DNA from 3 places in the Actimicrobium sp. CCC2.4 genome. Region 2 is predicted to be linked to each of the others. Evidence: predicted binding sites of a transcription regulator. Region 2 holds the regulator's gene; each other region holds the start of a gene.

Region 1 (7,796 bases), 450 kb from region 2:
TGACGAAGCGCGCGATGAGCAGGCGTGGCGCGCCTCCGGTTGGCGCTCCGCGGGCTTCCAGGTCGATGGTGCTTCCCGCAGATTTTTCGCGCAGGACGGTGCCGCTGATATTCCTGACCATTGCGGTTTTCATTGCCAGCAGCGCTATTTTTGCCGCACTGTCATCGGCCAGTTCGACGCTGCCGACCGCGTACGTGACGTTATCGATTTCGGCAGCCATCATGCTCATGGATACCTTGACACCATCAAGATCAATCTGCCGCGTCAGCGTTGCAGGCTTGGCCGGCATCAGTATCGAAAATGCCCCATCGCTACCACGGACTTCCCGCCAGTCATGGCTGGGCGTGCAGCCCGCCATCAGCGTCAGCAGAGTCATCAGCAAGAGGGTGGCGACGTATTTCACGGAGTTCGGGTGGAGGATTTTCATGGCGAGCATGGTAACAGGGCCGCACGCCGGCATGGAGGAGTTGGACCCTGCCCGGTATGCGTCCGGTAAAAGCGGCATGGTCAGCGCGGGTCATTGCTCGCGCAAGCCGCGGCGGTACTGGATGGCCTCGCCGACATGTTGGGACCCGATCTGAACGGCTCCAGCAAGATCGGCAATCGTGCGTGCAACCTTGAGCACGCGATGGTAAGAGCGTGCTGACCAGTTCAGTCGCAGCATCGCCGCATGCAACAGCTCGGCAGCGGCTGTCTCGGGCTGGCAGTGGAGATCGACTTCGCTCGTTGACAGCAAATTATTGGTCTTGCCCGCCCTCAGGTGTTGGCGGTCGAAGGCACCCTTGACACGGAGCGCAATGACGGCCGAGGCCTCGCCACCTGCGGCCTTCAGCAGGTCTGCATGCGGCAGCGCGGCGACAACGATTTGCATATCGATGCGGTCAAGCAGCGGCCCGGAAATCCGGCTTTGATAGCGTGCAACATTGTCTGGCGTGCAGCGGCACTGGCCGGAAGGGTGGCCGGTATAGCCGCAAGGACAGGGATTCATTGCGGCGATGAGCTGAAAACGTGCCGGAAAGTCGGCTTGTCGCGCGGCCCGTGAAATCGTAATGCGGCCTGATTCCAGCGGCTCGCGCAAGACCTCGAGGACGCGGCGATCAAATTCCGGTAATTCGTCGAGGAACAGGACGCCACGATGGGCCAGCGAAATCTCGCCCGGACGGGGCGTGCCGCCGCCGCCCACCAGTGCCACGCCAGACGCCGTGTGATGCGGCGAGCGGAACGGTCGTACTTTCCAGCGGGTAGCCGTGAATCCGCCAGACAGTGATTGCACGGCGGCCGATTCAAGTGCTTCGTCGTCGGTCATCGGTGGCAGGATGCCGGCGAAACGCGCGGCCAGCATCGATTTGCCGGTGCCGGGCGGGCCAATCAGTAGGGCGCTGTGATTTCCTGCTGCGGCAATTTCGAGCCCGCGCTTGGCCTGCAACTGTCCTTTGACATCGGCAAAATCAGGATAGACATCGAGAACCGGTTCCGCCTTGCAATGGTGACGGGCTAGCCGGCTATTGCCGTCGGCGGCCGCGAAGTGCGCGCAGACTTCCAGCAGCGAGTTGGCCGGATAGATCAGGGCATCCTTGACCAGCGCGGCTTCATCGGCGCTGGCGCGCGGCAGGATGAATCCGCGTCGCGCGCGGCCCGGATCGTCGCCGCGATGCATTGCAAAGGTCATCGCGAGGGCCCCGCGTACCGGTCGCAGTTCGCCGGACAAAGACAGTTCGCCTGCAAACTCGTAATCATCCAGTTCACCCGCCGGCATCTGTCCGGATGCGGCCAGGATACCGAGTGCAATCGGCAAGTCAAACCGGCCTGATTCCTTGGGCAGGTCAGCGGGGGCGAGATTGACGGTGATGCGTCGGGCCGGGAATTCGAAGCGGGCGTTTTGGAGTGCGGCGCGAACCCGATCCCGCGATTCCTTGACCTCGGTTTCCGGTAATCCGACGATCATGAAGCCCGGCAAGCCGTTGGCAAGATGGACTTCCACGGTTACCTGGGGGGCTTGCATGCCGGCCAGGGCACGGCTTTTGAGTACGGCAAGGCTCATGGGGGGATCGCATTCTTGCTGGAACAGCGGTTCGGATCGATGTGATCGCGAGCAAGTTTGCAATAAGGAATGACGACGAATATTGATCTGCAGCAGACGCAGGCCGGATAGCGCGGAGTGCGCCACCCGGATCGAATAATGATGTCGGCTTATTTACGCCGGCTTGTTCAATTGTGTTTCGAGTGCCGTCACCTGAAGTTCAAGCGCCTCGAGGCGGGTACGTGTTTTTTCCAGCACCTGGGCCTGGATATCGAACTCCTCGCGGGTGACCAGGTCGAGTTTCGAAAATCCCTGGGACATCATTGCCTTGACATTCTTTTCGATGTCCTTGGCCGGCGAATTCTCAATGGCCTGGCTAATCTTGTTTTGCATATCAGTAAAAAAATTGCTCTTGTCCATGTTGTTACCTTTCCGGGTAGTAAGGCACCGTAAATGTGCGTCCATCGGTGGCGCGCCATAAATTGGTGCAGTTGAATCAAAAGCCGCGCTATTGTTGCCGTGGCAGACAATGGTTATTTACCTAAAAGACACTTTTTCATGTCAAAAAAGGGTGGCACGAGTCCTGCTAATGTAGATCGAAACCCAAAGTCGCACCGTCTTTTTTATCCATAAACTTCAAGCAGGGAAACAAAATGAAAAAACTACTTCTCGTTACGGCCATCGCAGCCACCTTTATGGGTAATTTTGCTCATGCAGAAGACGCCAAACCTGACAACGAGCTGAGCTTCAACGCTTCCTTGTCATCGGATTACCGCTATCGCGGCATTTCGCAATCGCGCCTGAAGCCAGCCATCTCGGCCGGGGCGGATTTCGTCAACAACCCGACTGGTTTCTATGTGGGTACATGGGCCTCATCCATCAAGTGGATCAAGGACGCCGGCGGCAAGGGCGACATCGAACTCGATATTTATGGCGGCAAGCGCGGTGAAATCATCAAAGACGTGTCGTATGACGTCGGCGTACTGACCTATGTCTACCCATCGAACAAGCTCAACCCTAGCGCCAACACAACTGAGATCTACGGTCAGGTCGGCTACGGTCCGGGCTATGTCAAGTACTCGCATTCGGTCACCGACCTGTTCGGTTTCGCTAACAGCAAAAATAGCGGCTACCTCGATATCGGCGCCAACATCGACGTCGCCGAAGGCACCGTACTGAACCTGCATGTCGGTCACCAGTCGGTCAAGAACAATTCGGGCTTCAGTTATACCGACTACAAGGTCGGCGTGACGAAAGACTTCGGCTTCCTCAGCGGCAGCCTGGCAGTAATCGGTACCGATGCCAAAACGGGCGCTTACTCGACTCCTTCGGGCAAAGACAACGGCAAAACAGCACTCGTCGTTGCCATCAGCAAAACTTTCTAATCGAGGCCAGTCATGAAACTGATTACCGCCATCATCAAACCGTTCAAGCTTGACGAGGTCCGCGAGGCTTTGTCCGCCATCGGCGTTCAAGGCATTACCGTGACCGAAGTCAAGGGTTTCGGTCGTCAGAAGGGGCACACCGAGCTGTATCGCGGTGCCGAATACGTCGTTGATTTCCTGCCGAAGACAAAAATCGAAGCCGCCGTGGATGACGCCATCGTCGACCGCGCAATCGAGGCAATCGAAACCGCTGCCCGCACCGGCAAGATCGGTGACGGCAAAATTTTTGTCTACGATCTGCAGCATGTCGTGCGTATCCGTACCGGTGAAACCGGCAAAGAAGCCCTTTAAGGAGTTATTCATGAAAAAACAGTTTGCAAGCTTCCTGGCTGCCGGCGCGCTCTTGCTGGCCGTCGGCTTCGCACCTGCCGCCGTGGCTGCCGATGAAGTAGCCCCGGCCAAGGTCGAAGCGGCCGTTGTCGCGGCTCCTGCCGCTGACGCACCTGCTCCGGTTGCTGCCACCGCTGCTGCTCCCGCCGCCGGTGAATTGGCCGTGCCGGCAGCACCTGCTGCCGCTGCACCAGTGCCAAACAAAGGTGATACGGCATGGATGATGGTCGCTACCTGCCTCGTCATCCTGATGACGATCCCCGGCCTGGCGCTGTTCTACGGTGGCCTCGTGCGCTCGAAGAACATGTTGTCGATCCTGATGCAAGTCTTCACGATCTTCGCGGTCATCATTGTCCTGTGGTGCATCTATGGCTATTCGCTGGCCTTTACCGAGGGCGGTGCCTTCATTGGTAAATTCGATCGTCTGTTCCTTAACGGAATCTTTGATCCGGTCAAGGGCACCTTCGCTACTGCCGCTACCTTCAGCAAGGGCGTCGTGATTCCCGAGTTTATCTTCGTGGTGTTTCAGGCAACCTTCGCTGCGATTACCTGCGGCCTGATCATTGGTGCCTTCGCTGAGCGCGCCAAGTTCGCTGCGGTGCTGATGTTCATCGTGATCTGGTTCACCTTCTCGTACCTGCCGGTTGCGCACATGGTCTGGTTCTGGCCTGGTCCGGATGGCATCAAGGACGCTGCTTCGCTGGCTTCCGAGTCGGCCAAGGCCGGCTGGTTGTGGCAAAAAGGTGCGCTCGACTTTGCGGGCGGTACCGTGGTGCATATCAACGCCGCTGTTGCTGGTCTGGTCGGTGCGTACGTGATTGGCAAGCGGGTTGGCTACGGCAAGGAATCGATGGCGCCGCATTCGCTGACGATGACCATGATCGGGGCCTCGCTGTTGTGGGTGGGCTGGTTCGGTTTCAACGCCGGTTCAGCACTCGAAGCCAATGACATTGCCGTGCTGGCCTTCGTCAACACGTTGCTGGCAACAGCTGCTGCGGCAGCCTCGTGGATCTTTGCCGAATGGCTGACCAAAGGCAAACCATCGATGCTCGGTGGAGCGTCCGGTGCGGTTGCCGGCCTGGTCGCCATTACGCCAGCCTGCGGTTTTGTCGGCCCGATGGGTGCCCTGGCAATCGGTTTGTTGTCCGGCGTGATCTGCCTGTGGGGTGTCAGTGGTCTCAAGCGCCTGCTGGGTGCCGATGATTCACTCGATGTATTTGGTGTCCATGGTGTCGGCGGTATCCTCGGTGCCTTGCTCACCGGCGTGTTTGCTGCGCCATCGCTTGGCGGTCAAGGTATTTATGACTACGTCGCCAACAAGATGTCGCCGGATTACTCGATCGCCAGTCAGGTCTGGATTCAGGCACAAGGCGTGATCACCACAGTGATCTGGTCGGCAGTGGTATCGCTGATCGCCTACAAGCTGGTCGACATGATCATCGGCATGCGGGTCGTGGAAGAAGATGAGCGCGAAGGTCTGGATATCTCCAGCCACGGCGAGTCGGCTTACCACTCCTGATCCACTATTGCAGTCCATGTCGTCTGCCCGCCTGGTGCTGGCAGACGACAAAAAAGCGCTTCCCGTGAAGCGCTTTTTTTCGTACCCGGGTTTAAAAAAGTGGTTTTGTCCTGACCTGTGTTCAGGGCGGGTTTCCGGCTCTCGCAAGCCCCGCACGACGATAACCGTTAGAATCTGCTCCATCTTGCAGGCGCACCCTGCACCGCTCAGTCAAAGGCATAAATGGTTCCGCATCTCGTCACGGCCCTGAATGGCCCGCTTCTCGATCTCGAAAAGAAAATTCTCAACAACACGCCGGCTATCGAACGCTGGTTCCGCCTCGAATGGCAAGAGCACACCCCGCCATTTTATTGTTCGGTCGATTTGCGCAATGCCGGCTTCAAGCTGGCCCCGGTCGATACCAATTTGTATCCGGGTGGTTTCAACAACCTCGCACCGGAAATGCTGCCGCTGGCCGTCCAGGCAGCGATGGCTGCGATCGAGAAATACTGCCCCGATGCCAGGAACCTGCTGCTGATCCCGGAAGGCAATACCCGCAATTCGTTCTACCTGCAAAACATCGCCCGCCTGATGCAGATTTTCCGCCAGACCGGCCTGAATGTGCGTCTCGGCTCGTTTTCACCCGACATCACGGGCCCGACGCCGATCGACCTGCCCGATGGCACCACGTTGACGCTGGAACCGCTGGAGCGTTCAGCCAACGGTCGCCGTCTTGGTCTGAAGAACTTCGATCCGTGCACGATACTGCTCAACAATGACCTGTCGGCGGGTATCCCGGAAATTTTCGACAACCTCAATGAACAGACCCTGCTGCCGCCGCTGCATGCGGGCTGGGCCGTGCGTCGCAAGAGCAATCATTTTTCGGCCTACGACGATGTCGTCAAGAAGTTCGCCAAGATGAATGACATCGACCCGTGGATGCTCAACCCATACTTTGCCAAATGCGGCCAGGTCGATTTCAATGATCATTCCGGTGAAGATGCACTAATTGTCCAGGTCGACGCGCTGCTGACCAAGATCCGCAAGAAGTACCGCGAATACGGCATCAAGGAAACCCCGTTCGTGATCATCAAGGCCGATGCCGGCACCTATGGCATGGGCATCATGACGGTCAAGGAAGGCAGTGAAGTGCGCAGCATGGATCGCAAGCAGCGCAGCCGGATGGCCGTGGTCAAGGATGGCCTCGAAGTCACCGACGTGATCCTGCAGGAAGGCGTGCATACCTTCGAGCGGATCAACGACTCGGTGGCCGAGCCGGTGGTCATGATGATCGACCGCTACGTCGTCGGTGGTTATTACCGTGTGCATGCCGACCGCGACATCAATGAAAATCTCAATGCTCCCGGCGCGCATTTTGTCCCGCTCGCGTTTGCGCAGCAGCACTCGTTGCCGGACATGCATGCCAAGCCCGGTACGGCGGCGCCGAATCGTTTTTATCTGTACGGCGTGGTAGCGCGGCTGGCCTTGCTGGCCGCCTCGATCGAACTCGAAAAAACCGATCCCAACCCGGAAGTCTACTAATGAAAATTGCCTTCATTGCCGATCCGCTGGACGGCTTCAAGACGTACAAGGATTCGACCTACGCGATGATGGCCGAGGCCGTATCGCGGGGGCATCAGATCTACGCCTTCGAGGCGCGCGAGATGGCTGTCACCGGCGGTGCCGTCACCGCCAACGTGGCACAACTGACGCTGACCGGCGAGCCGCTCGACTGGTACCGCGCCACGCCGCGCGAAGCCCGCTCGCTGGTCGATTTTGACGTTGTCGTGATGCGCAAGGATCCGCCGTTCGACATGGAATATGTCTACGCCACGTACCTGCTGCAGCTGGCCGAAAGCCAGGGCGCGCGCGTCGTCAACAAGCCGGCCGCAATCCGCGACCACAATGAAAAACTGGCCATCCTGCAGTTTCCGCAATACACCACACCGACGCTGGTGACCAGCGACGAGCAGCGTCTGCGCGCGTTCCATGCCGAGCATCGTGATGTTATTTTCAAGCCGCTCGATGGCATGGGCGGCACTGGTGTATTCCGCATCAAGGATGACGCCATGAACCTCGGCGTGATCATCGAAACGCTGACCGCCAACGGCCACCAGACCATCATGGCGCAGCGCTACATCCCCGAGATCGTCAAGGGTGACAAACGTATCCTGCTCATTGATGGCGTCGCGGTACCGCACAGCCTGGCGCGGATTCCGCAGGGCACCGAAATCCGTGGCAACCTGGCTGCCGGCGGTGTCGGCGTGGCCCAGCCTTTGTCAGAGCGTGACCTGGAAATCGCCAATGGCATCGGCCCGATACTGGCAGCGCGCGGACTGTTGCTGGTAGGATTGGACGTCATTGGCGGGTGTATGACGGAAATTAACGTCACCAGCCCGACCTGTTTTCAGGAAATCCGGCAGCAAACCGGATTCAATGTGGCGGGCATGTTTGTCGATGCGCTGGAAAAAGGCAGTCAGGCGTAATCGACCGGCAGGCGACC
Region 2 (7,796 bases):
CACGCTGATTGCACTCGGCGGTGGCGTGGTCGGCGACATGACCGGCTTCGCGGCCGCGAGCTATATGCGTGGCGTACCGCTGATCCAGATCCCGACCACCTTGCTGTCGCAGGTCGATTCGTCGGTCGGTGGCAAGACCGGCATCAATCATCCGCTTGGCAAGAACATGATCGGTGCGTTCTACCAGCCCCAGACCGTGATTGCGGACACCGCCACGCTCGATAGCTTGCCGGCGCGCGAATTGTCAGCAGGCCTGGCCGAAGTGATCAAGCACGGCGCGATTATCGATACCGTTTTTCTGGACTGGGTCGAAGCCAATATGGGGGCCCTGCTGGCCAGGGATGCCGTCGCGCTGACGCATGTGATCCGGCGTTCGTGCGAAATCAAGGCCGACATCGTGCGTCAGGACGAGCGCGAATCGGGCATCCGCGCCATCCTCAATTTCGGCCACACCTTTGCCCATGCGATTGAAGCCGGTCTCGGTTACGGCACCTGGTTGCATGGTGAAGCAGTGGGTTGCGGAATGGTGATGGCGGCCGATTTATCGTGCCGTCTGGGGCTGATCGATACTGTCGCGCGGGACCGTCTGGCACGGATCGTGAGCGCTGCGGGCTTGCCGGTCATTGCGCCTGACCTCGGACTGGCGACCTGGCTGGAACTGATGCAGGTCGACAAGAAAAACGAGGGCGGGGCGATCAAGTTCATCCTGCTGCAACCACTGGGCAGTGCCATCATCCGCACCGTGCCCGACACGGTGCTTGCGCATACGCTGCATGCGTGCGTACAGCGCGCTTGCTGACCAACTCAACGAGGTTTTGATGAATGATGAATTGGCGCCATACGCGGCCCGCCCTGACGCATCGCCCGGACGCCAGTTCGCCGAACCGGCGCCGGCCTCGCGCTCGGAATTCCAGCGCGACCGCGACCGCATCATTCACTGTGCCGCGTTTCGCCGGCTCGAATACAAGACGCAGGTGTTCGTTAATCACGAAGGCGACCTGTTCCGAACGCGCCTGACGCACAGCATCGAAGTGGCGCAAATCGCGCGCTCGGTGGCGCGCAACCTGCAGCTCAATGAAGACTTGATCGAAGCGATTTCGCTGGCACACGACCTCGGCCATACGCCATTCGGGCATGCCGGCCAGGATGCACTCAATGCCTGCATGAGCGACCACGGCGGCTTCGAACACAACCTGCAAAGCCTGCGTGTGGTCGATGTGCTGGAAGAGCGTTACGGTGCGTTCGACGGCCTGAACCTGATGTTCGAAACACGCGAAGGCATCCTCAAACATTGTTCGGCAGCGAACGCCCGCACGCTCGGTGCGATCGGCCAGCGCTTCCTCGACAAGAAGCAGCCGACGCTGGAAGCGCAGCTGGCCAACCTGGCCGATGAAATTGCCTACAACAATCACGATATCGATGACGGCCTGCGTTCCGGCCTGCTCACGGAAACGCAACTCGACGAGATCGATCTGTATGCGCGTCACCGGCGCGAAGTCGCGCAAGTTTATCCGGGCATCAGCGGTCGCCGTGCGATCAGCGAAACGATACGGCAGATGATCAATGCGCTGGTTGTCGACCTGATCGACACGTCCCGCGAGCGCATCCGGCAAGCCCGTCTGGAAAGTGTCGACGACGTGCGCAACGCGCCGCCACTGATCGCTTTTTCACCGGCGATGCAGGCGCAGGCGACACTGCTCAAGCAGTTCCTGCGCGAGAACCTGTATCGCCATTATCTGGTCAACCGGATGACCAGCAAGGCACGCCGTATCGTCACCGATCTGTTTACCGCCTTCATGGCCGAGCCCGGTCTGCTGTCGCCGGACTACGAGTCCCGCGAAGGTGATGCGACCAGCCAGGTGCGCAAGGTGGCCGACTACATCGCCGGCATGACGGACCGCTATGCGATCCGTGAACACCGGCGGATATTCAGGATGGACGAACTCTAAGCCGGGTCGGCCGTCGCAGCGAAAAATTTATTGATCAATGAGGTGCCGCAGCGGATGGGCATGGTCCGGCCAGACCGGCGCGAAATAGCCATCGACCATCTCCTGCGTTACGTCTTCCAAACCGGCCGGCTGCCAGTGCGGCTGGTTGTCCTTGTCGATCACCACCGCACGTATCCCCTCCAGTACCTCGCCCTGCGTGAAAGCGTGTCGCACCATCGTGCGTTCCATGCGCAGGCAGCCTGCAAGATCTTGCGCTGCGCCCTGTCGTAATTGGCGCAAGGTCACCGCCATCATCAGCGGCGAGCGCTTCTGCATCGTCGCCAGTGTCGCCTGAGCGAACGCACTGTCGTCGCCGGCCAGCGAGTCAGCAATCTGCGTGACCGACGCGAACCGGAAATGCGTGTCGATGCTCGCCTGCTGCTGCGCCAGTTTGCTCCCGGCCGGATCGCACAGGCTGGCAAACGGTGCGGCATACGCGCGAATGGCAGCGCGCACATCGCCACCTGAAAACTGATCGAGCAAGGCCTCCAGTCCGGCCAGCGCACCCCCCGGCAGGAACACATCGGCCAGTCCGGCGTAGAGCGCATCGGCAGCGCCTATCATCTCGCCGCTCACGCCCAGATACGTGCCCAGTTGCCCGGGTGTGCGCGACAGAAAATAGCTACCACCGACATCTGGGAACAAGCCGATATTGACTTCGGGCATGGCCATTTTCGTGCGCTCGGTGACGATCCGCAAGCGGTTCTGCGGACCACTTTGCGCCAGCCCCATGCCACCCCCCATGACGATGCCATCCATCACGGCGATCCAGGGTTTCGGATAAAAATGGATCAGGTGGTTCAGTGCATACTCTTCGGTAAAAAAATCATCCAGCGCTGCGCTGCCGCCTTGGGGCGTCGACCCGCCGGCCTGATGAAAAAAGCGGATATCTCCACCGGCACAAAACGCCTTCTCGGTGCTGCCGCGTAGGATCACAGTCTGGACGGCGGCGTTATCACGCCAGTCGAGCAGCACGTGAGTCAGGTCGCGCACCATCGCGAGCGACAAGGAATTGAGGGCCTTCGGACGGTCCAGTGTGATGTGGCCTGTTGCGTTGCGGATCTGGGTCTGGATGAGAGCGGTCATGGTCGGATTCGATTGTGCACAAGTCAATTGCGTGAAATTAAAAAGGGCGCAATCAATGCGCCCTAAATGGAATGTGCCGGTCTGCCCGGCAGCGGGTTCGATCAGGAGGAGGCGGCTATCACAACCGGGTCAGGGATGTGTTTGATGGCGTCGTGCTGATGATCCTGCAATTTGGTTTTGTACTTGATGACCTGGCGATCGAGCTTGTCGATCAGCGCATCAATTGCGGCATAAAGATCCTCCGCAATACTCTCGGCGTGCAAGTCTTTGCCGCGCAGATGCAGGTTGATTTCTGCTCGCTGCCGCTTTTCTTTTTCCGGGAGTTTTTCTACCGTCAGGATGACGGCAATATCAATGACATGGTCGAAATGGCGCTTGATACGCTCAAGCTTGCTTTGCACATATTCACGAATGGCAGGTGTCACTTCGAGGTGGTGTCCACTGATTGTGAGATTCATACAGCGCTCCTTTGAATAATGCCGATGGAGGTTCGGAGGTGACCCCGCTACGGAAGGGTAGCTTCGAACACAACGACAGTACAACATGACAAATGAAACTACAGAAACTACAGGGCCTTGCGCAGGTTGACGGGAGGGATTTTCAGGGCTTCGCGATATTTTGCGACCGTACGCCTTGCCACTACCATACCCTGTTCTCCCAGCATGTCTGCGATCTTACTGTCAGAAAATGGAATCTTCGGGTCTTCAGCTCCTATCAATTGTTTGATGAGTGCCCGTATTGCCGTCGATGACGCTTCGCCGCCCGTTTCGGTGGCAACGTGGCTGCCAAAAAAATATTTCAACTCGAACATGCCATGCGGGGTCAGCATGTATTTCTGGGTTGTCACACGTGAGATGGTGCTCTCGTGCAGTCCGAGTGTATCAGCAATCTCACGCAAGACAAGGGGGCGCATGGCGACCGCGCCATGGGAAAAAAAGTTCCGCTGACGCTCGACGATGGCCTGTGCAACCCGCAGGATCGTATCGAATCGCTGGCGCATATTTTTGATCAGCCACTTGGCTTCCTGCAGCTGCGACGTCAGCGATCCCTCACCTTTGCTCTGCTTGAGAATGTTGGCGTACATGGCATTGACCCGCAGTCGTGGCATCACGTCATGGTTGAGCATGACTTGCCAGCCGGTCTTGGTGCGCTTGACGATCACGTCCGGCACCACGTAGTCCGAGGTGCCGCCGCCGAAGATCGCACCCGGGTGCGGATTGCACTGGCGGATCACGCTCTGGGCTTCGCGCAGATCCTCGTCATCGCAGTCGAGGGCTTTCTTGAGCTTGCTGAAATCGCGCTGTGCAAACAGCGGCAGATAGTCCTCGACGATAACCAGTGCCATGCGCCGGGTCACCATCGCGATGCCGGGAAAACGCCGTATCTGCAGCGCCAGGCACTCGGCCGCGTGGCGGGCGCCGACGCCGGGCGGATCGAAGCTCTGCAGCAGTTTGAGCGCGATGGTCAGCTCTTCGGCTTCAACGTCGAGTTCGGCCGGCAAGCGCTCGAGCATGGCCTCCAGCGTATCGTCGAGGTAGCCATTGTCATTGAGCGCATCGATCATCAATTCGACCAGCGCGCGATCGCGCGGGTTGCGCACCGTGACGCGCATTTGCTCGAGCAGGAATTCGCGCAGCGTGGATTCGTGTGCTTCGAGCTGCGGCCTGGCATCGTCGTCTTCCGGCGCTTTCGAGGTGCGTGCAACGTCATCAAAACTCCAGTCCGCATCGGTGCTTGGCGTGGCGTCGCCGGCATCGTTCTGGTCCGGCGCGGGGGCTTCCGATTCGGACGATGAAGGCGCTGCGTTGGCGTCTTCGCTGGCCCCTTCCTGACGGATACCTTCGGCTCCGAGCGCGCCATCCGCCAGCAGACGGACCGAGTGATCGAGCGGATCGTCGAGCCGTTCCAGCAGCGGATTATCGGTCAGCATTTGCTCCAGTTCCTGATGCAGTTCCAGCGTCGACAGTTGCAACAGGCGGATCGATTGCTGCAATTGCGGCGTCAGCGCAAGATGCTGGGAGGTGCGGAGCTGGAGGGATTGTTTCATTCTTGTTTGTGCTTACATCCGGAAGTGTTCGCCAAGATAGACCTGGCGCACCAATTCATTGGCAATGATCGCATCCGGCTTGCCGCTGGCCAGCACTGCACCTTGATTGATGATGTAGGCGCGGTCGCAGATACCCAGGGTTTCGCGCACATTGTGGTCGGTGATCAGCACGCCGATACCGCGTTCTTTCAGGAAGCGCACGATGCGCTGGATTTCGATCACGGCAATCGGATCGACGCCGGCGAAGGGTTCATCGAGCAGCACGAAGCGCGGATTACTGGCCAGCGCGCGGGCAATCTCTACGCGGCGTCGCTCACCGCCGGAGAGCGACATGGCCTGGCTGTCGCGCAGCTTATCGATCTGCAAATTCTGCAGCAAGGTGTCGAGCCGTTCATTGATGACGGACTTGGTCAGCGTCTTGCCATGGTCATCGTGCTGCAGTTCCAGCACGGCGCGGATGTTTTCCTCGACGGTCAGCTTGCGAAATACCGAGGCTTCCTGCGGCAGATAGGACAGACCCAGCACCGCGCGTCGATGGATAGGCAGACGCGAGATATCGATGCCATCCAGACGGATTTCACCGGCGTCCGATGGCACCAGGCCGACGATCATGTAGAACGACGTCGTCTTGCCGGCACCGTTCGGCCCGAGCAGGCCGACCACTTCGCCGCTGGCCACATCGAGCGAGACATCGCTGACAACCTGGCGGATTCCGTAGCTTTTTTTCAGGCCGGTGACGATCAGTTTGCTGCTGCTATTGGTGAAGGAGTCAACCGGTGTCGACATGGCATTGATCATTTGGGCACACCCGGTGTGCGTGGCTGGATCGTCGCCTTGATGCGTCCGGCACCGGCCTTGCTGTCCTGTCCTGCGGGCGTGTTGTTGACCGAGAAAAATTCGCTGCGGCTATCGTAGGAAATGAATTCTCCTTCGACTTCGTCCGTCGGCGTCTTGCCATCGAGACGGCGCATCTTTGCCTTCGAAAACAACTTCACCAGTTCGGTCTTGCCATCGTATTCAATACGTTCGGCTTCGCCTTCTATCCACAGATTCTCGCCGCCATCACGCTTCTGTCGAAAGCTGGCCAGGCTGCCAGGTGCAGCATATAAGGTGGCGAACTGATAACCGGCCGGGTCTTGCACAACGACCACGCGTGCGGCTTTCATGAGCAGCGTGCCGCGCACGACCACGACGTCACCGGTGAAGGTATTGACCTGCTTGACGTCGTCGTAGGCCATTTGGTTGGCGTCGACGACAGTGGGTTTGTTGGAGTCAGCTTTTTCGGCATGCACCGCCGGCACGAAGGCCGCGTTGAACATGAACAGAAAAGCGAAAAAAAACGGTTTCATGAAAATTCCTGGTAGAGGCAGCGTAAGAGGTCATGCACAGTAGCTCATCGCGCTACGGCCGGCGCGAATACGCCGTGCACGCGATGGGCCAAATCGAGCTGGCGGGTGGCGTTGTTGGCGACCATGCCGGTGCCGTTCAGTATGGTGGTACCCATCAGCATTTCAACGGGCGTATCGGTTTTCATCACATCGTCATCAGGCAACAGCAGCAGATAGGCGGACTTGAGATGAAAGCGCTGGATGGAGCCGGACGCGGGCCGGTCGACATCCACGTTATCAATCATTTGTACTTCGCTGTTGTCGCTGTTGACCAGTGCACGTTCGGAACGCATCACCATCGTTGGCCGGTTATTCGACAGGTTGTAGATCACCGGCTTGGTGATTTCATACGAGTCGTCCATCGGCAAATGGGTCAGCACGTCACCGGAAATGTTGTAGCGTGCCGTGCGGTTTTTGGCCATCCGGACAAAGGTAAAATTTTTCACGTAGTAGTCGGGAGCGACGCGCGGCGCGTCAGGTGCATCGTTACCGCCGCTTTTGCGGATCACTTCGAGAACCCAGAAACTGCCGAGTGCCAGTGCCACGCTCAGCGCGATCAGGAACCCGAGCCGGAAGCGGTTGGCGGAACGCACTGCGCTCATGACAGATACGGTGCCAGTGCCGCCTCGTAGTTGCCCTGGGCGCTCAGGATCAGGTCGCACAGTTCACGTACTGCGCCGCGACCGCCTTGCGCGGTGGTGACAAAATGCACGCGCCGGCGTACCTCGGCATGGCCATTCGGTACGCTGGCGGCAAAGCCGGCACGCAACAGGATAGGCAGGTCGATGACGTCATCACCAATGAAGCCGCACTGGTCGGCCGTGAAGCCGGTCTGCGCCAGCAGTTGCTCGAAGCTCGCGCGCTTGTCGTGACTGCCTTGGAACACATGCGTGATGCCGAGGTCGCCGGCACGGCGCTGTACCAGCGGCGACTGGCGCGCGCTGATGATCGCCGTGGCGACGCCCGATTGCTGCAGCAGCCGGATGCCCTGGCCATCGAGCACATTGAAGGTCTTGATGAGCTCGCCGTCGGCACCAAAGTGCAGGCTGCCGTCGGTCAGTACGCCATCGACGTCGAAAATCATCAGCCGGACCCGGGCAGCGCGTGTAATGACATCCTGTAACTGGTCGGTCATCAGATCACCTTGGCGCGGGTCAGGTCATGGATGTGCAGCGCACCGACGAGCATGCCGGACGCATCGGCGACCAGCAACTGATTGATGCGCAGTTCTTCCATCACTTGCACCGCATCGACGGCCAGCTGGTCGGGAGCTATGGTGCGCGGATC
Region 3 (7,796 bases), 160 kb from region 2:
CATTTCGAGGGTGATCAGGGTCGCGAATTCATCGCGGCGTTCGCGCATCAGCGTGGCGGCACGGGCCAGCACGGTGCGGCGTTCGGCAAAGCTGGTGGTGCGCCAGGTCGTGAAGCAGCTGGCGGCTAGTGCCAGCCGGGCTTCGAGTTGTGCGCCATCGAGTTCGGTAAAACGTTCCAGTACTTTTCCGTCATAGGGATTGGTGCTTTGATAGGCCATAGGTCCTCTTCACATTGCAGTAATTGGACCATCATCATCTGCGCATTGATCGGGGATTGTCGTGCGGTGGCGCACTTAGTCGACCCGTCTGAGCATGGAGAGCATGTCAGCGCAGCACCAGCAAATACAGCAACAACACATTAAGCACCACCGAAATCACCGCCACGCTGCGCCAGATCGATAGCGGATCGCGCTGCAGCAGCGGCAGCGCCGGGGCCTTGTCGAGCGCGCGGGTGGCGCCGCGCTCCAGCGCCAGCAGGAATTCTTCAGCGGTTTCAAAGCGGGCGCCGGCGTCGCGCGCGACGGCTTTCAGGATGACGTTTTCGAGCCAGTGCGGGATCTCGGGACGGGTCCGCGTCGGTGGTACCGGTTCATTAAAACGCGGGCGCTGGAATGCTTCGATTTCGCCGTACGGATAGCGTCGCGTCAGCAGCTGGTACAGCGTGACGCCGATCGCATACAGGTCGGTCTGGCGCGACGCCGGTGCCTGGTCGAACTGTTCCGGCGCGAGATACGACGGCGTGCCGGCTTGCGAGGTGGCTTGCTGCGCGCCATCGAGGCCGGATTGCGCGACACCAAAATCAAGCAGGCGCAATTCGCCATCGCTACCGATGTGCACGTTGGCCGGCTTGATGTCGCGATGCAGGATGCTGCGCCGGTGCAGCGCGCCGGCCGCACGGACCAGCCGCGTGCCATGCGCAATCACATCCGGAATCGTGAAATGGGTGGCACCGTCAAGCTGCTGCTGCAGCGTGCTGCCATCGTGCCAGGTGGTCAGGAAATACAGCGCGCTGCGTTGTTCGGGCGTGATCACCTGCGCAAAAAAACGCGCCACCGCGCGCCGCGCCAGCCACTCTTCGTGGGCAAAGGCGGCGCGTTCCTGCGGGTCGCTGCCGCAGCTCGGTTGCAGGGTTTTCAGGACCAGCGCGCGTTGCGTGCGCAGGTCGGTGACGCGATACAGCAGCGTGCTGCGCGAGTCGTGCAATACGCTGTCGATCCGGTAGCCGTCGATGGTCTGGCCGGGTTTGAAGCGCGGCGGTACCGGCAGCGCGTGCAGGCTCGACAGCGCATCGCGCAAATTCTGTTCCGGCAACGCGTCAATCCGCAGCACCATGGCGCTGGCATTGTCGCCGCCGCCTGCGTCAAGTGCGGCCCGGACCAGTGCTGTCGCGCAGGTATCCGCATCGGCTTGGTCGAGCGCCAGCGCGCACAAATGGTCGCGGAGATCCTGATCGCGCAGCGCGCCCCAGACGCCGTCGGTGACCAGCAGCAGCACATCGCGCAGCTGCAGCTCGCCCATGCCGTGATCGACCGCCAGCCGCGAATCGAGACCGATCGCGCGGGTTAGCACATGCTGCATTTCGGGCTTGTCCCAGACATGGTCGGTGGTCAGCCGGGTCAGGACACCGGCGCGCAGCAGATACAAGCGGCTGTCGCCGACATGCGCAAAATAATAGAAGCCACCGCGTAGCACCACGCAGGTTAGCGTGGTGGCCATGCCGCTCAGTTCGGCACGCACCGAACCCTGGTGCTGGACCCAGCTGTTGGTCGCGGTCAGGACCCGGTCCAGCGCTTGCGATACCGGCCAGGTGTCCGGCGTGGCGTAGTAATCCGACAGCAGGCCGCGCACCGTGTACTCGGCCGCTTCGCGCCCGCCGTCGTGACCGGAAACCCCGTCGGCAATCGCCGCCAGCACGCCCTTGGTCAGCAGGTCCGGTTCGCGCGGCGTGACAACGCCGACAAAATCCTCATTGCGCGCGCGCGGGCCGGCTTGCGTCGCATGACCGATGGCGAGGCGTAGTCCCATTTCAGATCCTGGCAGTCGTCATCGCGGCGCTGCCCCACGTCGTGCGCCAGCGGCCTTTTACCGACGACAGGCCGATCAGCGCGATGACGGCCAGCGCGGCAAAGATCGTCAGGCCGATCTGATAGCTGCCGGTCATCTGCTTCGAAAAGCCGAGGCTGGACGCCAGATAAAAACCGCCGATGCCGCCGGCCATCCCGACCAGTCCGGTCATCACGCCGATTTCCTTGCGAAAGCGCTGCGGCACCAGCTGGAACACCGCGCCATTACCGGTGCCCAGCGCCAGCATCGCACCGACGAACACGATCACCGCCGGCACCGCCGAGTCCAGCCCGAGGCTGGCGATGAACAGGAAGATCGCCGCCAGTACATACATGATCGACAGCGTCTTGATGCCGCCGATGCGATCCGACAGCCGACCACCCATCGGCCGCACCATCGACCCGGCGAACACGCAGGCCGCCGTGAAGTAGCCGGCGGTCACCGGCGACAGCCCGTACTGGCTATTGAAGTAAATCGTCAGCGACGAGGCCAGTCCCGAAAAGCCGCCAAAGGTCACGCTGTAAAAAAACATGAACCACCACGCATCCTTGTCTTTCAGGACCTGCAGGTATTCGAGCATCGATTTCGGCGGCGGTGCCGACGGCGCATCCTTGGCAAACACCATGTACACCACCAGTGCGATGCCGAGCGGGATCAGGCACAGGCCGAACACGTTTTGCCAGCCGAAGGCCAGCGCCAGCGTCGGCGCAAACAGCGCGGCGAAGGCGGTACCCGAATTGCCGGCACCGGCAATCCCGAGTGCGGTGCCCTGATGCTCGGGCGGATACCAGCGCGAGGCCAGCGGCAAGGCCACCGCAAAGGCGGCACCGGCGACGCCGAGGATCACGCCTAGCGCCAGGATGCTGTGGTAGCTGTCGAGCTGGCCCTGCCAGGCCCAGACCATACCGGCAATCACGATGACCTGGCCGATGGCGCCGGCGCGTTTGGGTTTCAGGTGATCGACCAGCACGCCCATGACAATGCGCAGCAGCGCGCCGGCCAGCAGCGGGGTGGCGACGATCAAGCCTTTCTGGGCGGCAGTCAGGCCAAGGTCTTTGGCGATCTGCACGCCGAGCGGCCCGAGGATGACCCAGACCATGAAGCTGAGGTCAAAGTAGAAAAAAGCAGCCAGCAGCGTGGGCGTGTGCCCGGCTTTCCAGAATGAAGTTTTTTGCATGATGGCGGGACCGCGGTGAGTGGAGATGGACCTGCTAACGCAAGCCCTGTGCCATCTAAAATTTGCTGTCAGGCCAGTTTGCATGGACTTCACGGTGCATTCATCGCGCTTGCACCAAACAGTGCGGCGGTGCGCCTGATTCGGGTGCGTTTTCCAGAGGTGCCTGGTGCGACGACGCCAATCTCGTCTGGCACCGCTTTTGCTTAAAGAGGATTACGCACGTCGCGAGGCGACGACAAGATTTTTTTCGAGGACAAGTATGAAGAAGCTCAAGCTGGTCATGGTCGGGAACGGAATGGCAGGTGTGCGTACGCTCGAAGAGCTACGCAAGATTGCCCCGGATATTTACGACATCACGGTGTTCGGTGCCGAGCCGTATGCCAACTACAACCGCATCCTGCTCTCGCCGGTGCTGGCCGGCGAGCAGACCATCAAGGACATCATGTTGAATGATGTCGACTGGTACGAAGACAACGACATCACGCTGCACCTCGGCAAGAAGGTCGTCAAGATCGATCGCGTCAAGCGCCTCGTGATTGCCGACGATGGCACGACGGCCGAATACGACCGCCTGCTGATGGCCACCGGCTCGAACCCGTTCATGTTGCCGGTACCGGGCAAGGACCTGGCCGGCGTGATTTCTTACCGCGACATCCACGACACCAACGCGATGATCGCCGCCTCCGAAACGCATACCGATGCGATCGTCATCGGCGGCGGCCTGCTCGGCCTTGAAGCAGCCAACGGCCTGAAGTTGCGCGGCATGAATGTCACCGTCGTGCATCTGCCCGAATGGCTGATGGAACGCCAGCTCGATCCGGTCGCCGGCAAGATGCTGCAAAAATCCCTCGAAGACCGCGGCCTGCATTTCCTGCTCGGTAAAAATACCAAGGAGCTGATCGGTATCGATGGCCATGTCACCGTCATCCGTTTCACCGATGGCTCTGAAGTGCCGGCGCAGCTGGTCGTGATGGCGGTGGGCATCCGCCCGAATACCACGCTGGCCGAAGCCACCGGCCTGTACTGCAATCGCGGCATCGTCGTCAGTGACACGATGCAGACCTACGATCCGCGTGTCTATGCGGTCGGCGAATGCGTCAACCATCGCGGTACTGCGTATGGCCTGGTCGCACCGTTGTTCGAGATGGCCAAGGTCTGCGCCAACCACCTCGGCAATTTCGGCATCGGCCGCTATCAGGGCTCGGTCACCTCGACCAAATTGAAAGTCACCGGCATCGACCTGTTCTCGGCCGGCGAATTCATGGGCGGCGAGGGCACCGAAGAAATCATCCTGTCGGACCCGATAGGCGGCGTCTACAAGAAGCTGGTGGTGCGCGGCGACAAGCTGATCGGTGCCTGCCTGTATGGCGATACCGCCGACGGCGGCTGGTACTTCAGTCTGGTGCGCGAAGGCAAGGACATCACCGAAATCCGCGACACGCTGATGTTCGGCGAATCCAATCCGGGCCGTCCAGGCGATGTCGGCCATGAGGGTTTCACGAAGGCCGCGGCGATGCCGGACAGCGCCGAAGTCTGCGGTTGCAACGGCGTCTGCAAAGGCACCATCGTCAAGGCGATCAAGGAAAAAGGCCTGTTCACGCTCGATGATGTGCGCAAGCACACCAAGGCCTCGGCCTCGTGCGGATCGTGCACCGGCCTGGTCGAACAGATCCTGATGTTCACCGCCGGCGGCGATTATTCGCAAGCCACCAAGAACAAGCCGATGTGTTCGTGCACCGACCACACCCATCAGGAAGCACGCGACGCAATCCGTACCGAAAAGCTGCTGACGATCGCCGGCACGATGGCCTTCATGAACTGGCGCACGCCGAACGGTTGCGCGAGCTGCCGGCCGGCACTGAACTATTACCTGTTGTCGACCTGGCCGCATGAAGCCAAGGACGATCCACAATCGCGCTACATCAACGAGCGCGCGCACGCCAACATCCAGAAAGACGGCACGTTCTCGGTGATCCCGCGCATGTGGGGCGGCGAAACCAATGCGTCCGAACTGCGCCGTATTGCCGACGTGGTCGACAAGTTCAAGATCCCGACTGTGAAGGTCACCGGTGGTCAGCGTATCGATTTGCTCGGCGTAAAAAAAGAAGATTTGCGTGAAGTCTGGAGCGATCTCGGCATGCCGTCCGGTCTCGCCTATGCGAAAGGTTTGCGTACCGTGAAGACCTGCGTCGGTTCCGAATGGTGCCGCTTCGGCACACAGAATTCGACGCTGATGGGCCAGCAGCTGGAACGCCAGCTGGCACTGATGTATGCGCCGCACAAGGTCAAGCTGGCGGTCTCCGGTTGCCCGCGCAATTGCGCCGAATCCGGCATCAAGGACGTTGGCGTGATCGGGGTCGATTCGGGCTGGGAGATTTATGTCGGCGGCAACGGCGGCATCAAGACCGAAGTCGCGCAGTTCCTGGTCAAGCTGAAAACGCATGACGAAGTACTCGAATATACCGGTGCGTTCCTGCAGCTGTATCGCGAAGAAGGCTGGTACCTCGAGCGCACCGTGCACTATCTGGCGCGGGTCGGCCTGGACTACGTCAAGCAGCGCATGATCGAGGACCACGTCAATCGCAAGGAGCTCTACGAGCGCCTGCTCTTCTCGCTCGACGGCCAGCCCGATCCGTGGCACCAACCCGAACAAGCCCAGGTCGATGTGCGCCAGTTTGCGCCGCTGACCGTCTGAACCCGAACAGGAACCCTCTCATGAATCAATGGAAAGTCATTTGCCGGGTCGACGATATTCCGGTCCTCGGTTCGCGCATCGTGCAGCGCGGCGGCAAGGTGCCGGTCGCGATTTTTCGCAATACCGAAGACAAGATTTTTGCGCTGCTCGACAAGTGTCCGCACAAGGGCGGGCCGCTGTCACAAGGCATCGTGTTCGGCGAAAAGGTCGCTTGTCCGCTGCATAACTGGAACATCGAACTGGCTTCCGGCTGCGCGCTGGCGCCCGACGAAGGCTGCACGCAAACCTTCAGCGTGCGCATCGACAATGGCGACGTGGCGCTCGACTTGCAGGAGCTGGCTGCTGCATGAGTGAACCCCTCATCGCCGGCGAGCGCCGCGAGATCAAGTCAACCTGCTGCTATTGCGGCGTCGGTTGCGGCGTCCTGATCGAGACCACCGGCACGCAAATTACCGGCGTGCGCGGCGACCCCGATCACCCGGCCAACTTCGGCCGCTTGTGCACCAAGGGCAGCACGCTAGCGCTCAGTGCGCAACCGCTGCTGCAGCAACAGGCGCGCGCGCTGGTGCCCGAAATGCGCAGCGACCGCAGCCTGCCGCGCACCGCTGCCAGCTGGGATGCGACGCTCGATGCGATGGCGCAAAAATTTGCTGACACGATCCGCACGCATGGTCCCGACAGCGTCGGTTTCTACATCTCCGGCCAGTTGCTGACCGAGGATTACTACGTCTTCAACAAGCTCGCCAAGGGCCTGATCGGCACCAACAACGTCGACACCAATTCACGGCTGTGCATGTCCAGCGCGGTGGCCGGCTACAAGCAAACGCTGGGTGCCGATGCGCCGCCGGCCTGCTACGAAGACATCGAGCAGGCCGAACTGGTCTTCATCGTCGGCTCGAACATGGCGTATGCCCATCCGATCCTGTATCGCCGGCTTGAAGAAGCGCGCAAGAACAATCCGCAGATGAAGGTCATCGTCGCCGACCCGCGTCGCACCGACACCGCGCGCGATGCCGACCTGTTCCTGCAAATTTTGCCGGGTACCGATGTCGCGCTGTTCAACGGCATGCTGCATTTGTGCCTGTGGGAAGAGCTGACCGATACTGCCTTCATCGAGGCGCATACCGATGGCTTTGCCGAACTCAAGCGCACGGTGCGCGATTACACGCCGAAGTTCGTCGCCGACATCTGCGGCATCAGTGAAGCCGATCTGGTCACGGCGGCGCGCTGGTTCGGCGAATCGAAAGCGGCCTTGTCGCTGTATTGCCAGGGCCTCAATCAATCGGCATCGGGCACCGCAAAGAATGCCGCGCTGATCAACCTGCACCTGGCCACGCATCAGATCGGCAAGCCCGGTGCCGGACCGTTTTCACTGACCGGTCAGCCCAATGCAATGGGTGGCCGCGAAGTCGGCGGCATGGCTAATTTGCTGTCGGCGCATCGTGACCTGGGCAACCCTGTGCACCGTGCCGAAGTCGCGTCACTGTGGGGTGTCGACGACGTGCCCGCCACGCCCGGCAAGACCGCCATCGACCTGTTCGAGGCAGTGCGCACAGGCCAGATCAAGCTGTTGTGGATTGCCTGTACCAACCCGGCGCAGTCGATGCCGGACCAGAAGCTGGTGCGCGAAGCGCTGGTCAATGCCGAGCTAGTGATCCTGCAGGAAGCCTATGCGACGACTGCCACCGCACCCTATGCCGACGTGCTGTTGCCGGCGACTTCATGGGGAGAAAAAGAAGGTACGGTGACCAATTCCGAGCGCCGGATTTCGCGCCTTAATGCGGCCATCGCCGGTCCCGGTGAAGCCCGCCATGACTGGCAGATCGTCGTCGATTTTGCGCAGCGGCTGGAAAAATTAC

Evidence for each region. Region 2 encodes sigma-54, which starts transcription at its own class of promoters, with help from an activator protein. Its sites were predicted from a motif close to TGGCANGNAANCTGCTTT; they were not measured.
Region 1: the regulator sigma-54 is predicted to act here: its motif matches at 2,593-2,610, upstream of RHM62_RS02535 (TorF family putative porin).
Region 3: the regulator sigma-54 is predicted to act here: its motif matches at 3,279-3,296, upstream of RHM62_RS18705 (nitrate/nitrite transporter).

Annotation. Positions count from the first base shown of each region.
Region 1 covers NZ_CP133777.1:534,824-542,619, forward strand. Annotated here, with positions in the region: gene RHM62_RS02520 (hypothetical protein) at 1-427, opposite strand, end outside; gene RHM62_RS02525 (YifB family Mg chelatase-like AAA ATPase) at 518-2,041, opposite strand; gene RHM62_RS02530 (accessory factor UbiK family protein) at 2,195-2,440, opposite strand; gene RHM62_RS02535 (TorF family putative porin) at 2,674-3,405, shown strand; gene RHM62_RS02540 (P-II family nitrogen regulator) at 3,418-3,756, shown strand; gene RHM62_RS02545 (ammonium transporter) at 3,767-5,314, shown strand; gene gshA (glutamate--cysteine ligase) at 5,537-6,835, shown strand; gene gshB (glutathione synthase) at 6,835-7,779, shown strand.
Region 2 covers NZ_CP133777.1:81,426-89,221, reverse strand. Annotated here, with positions in the region: gene aroKB (bifunctional shikimate kinase/3-dehydroquinate synthase AroKB) at 1-799, shown strand, start outside; gene RHM62_RS00445 (deoxyguanosinetriphosphate triphosphohydrolase) at 819-1,949, shown strand; gene RHM62_RS00440 (enoyl-CoA hydratase/isomerase family protein) at 1,977-3,074, opposite strand; gene hpf (ribosome hibernation-promoting factor, HPF/YfiA family) at 3,176-3,532, opposite strand; gene RHM62_RS00430 (RNA polymerase factor sigma-54) at 3,640-5,121, opposite strand; gene lptB (LPS export ABC transporter ATP-binding protein) at 5,134-5,907, opposite strand; gene lptA (lipopolysaccharide transport periplasmic protein LptA) at 5,916-6,470, opposite strand; gene lptC (LPS export ABC transporter periplasmic protein LptC) at 6,515-7,111, opposite strand; gene RHM62_RS00410 (HAD family hydrolase) at 7,108-7,644, opposite strand; gene RHM62_RS00405 (KpsF/GutQ family sugar-phosphate isomerase) at 7,644-7,796, opposite strand, start outside.
Region 3 covers NZ_CP133777.1:4,073,548-4,081,343, reverse strand. Annotated here, with positions in the region: gene RHM62_RS18715 (NAD-dependent succinate-semialdehyde dehydrogenase) at 1-219, opposite strand, end outside; gene RHM62_RS18710 (bifunctional protein-serine/threonine kinase/phosphatase) at 326-2,026, opposite strand; gene RHM62_RS18705 (nitrate/nitrite transporter) at 2,028-3,242, opposite strand; gene nirB (nitrite reductase large subunit NirB) at 3,502-5,937, shown strand; gene nirD (nitrite reductase small subunit NirD) at 5,958-6,287, shown strand; gene RHM62_RS18690 (molybdopterin-dependent oxidoreductase) at 6,284-7,796, shown strand, end outside.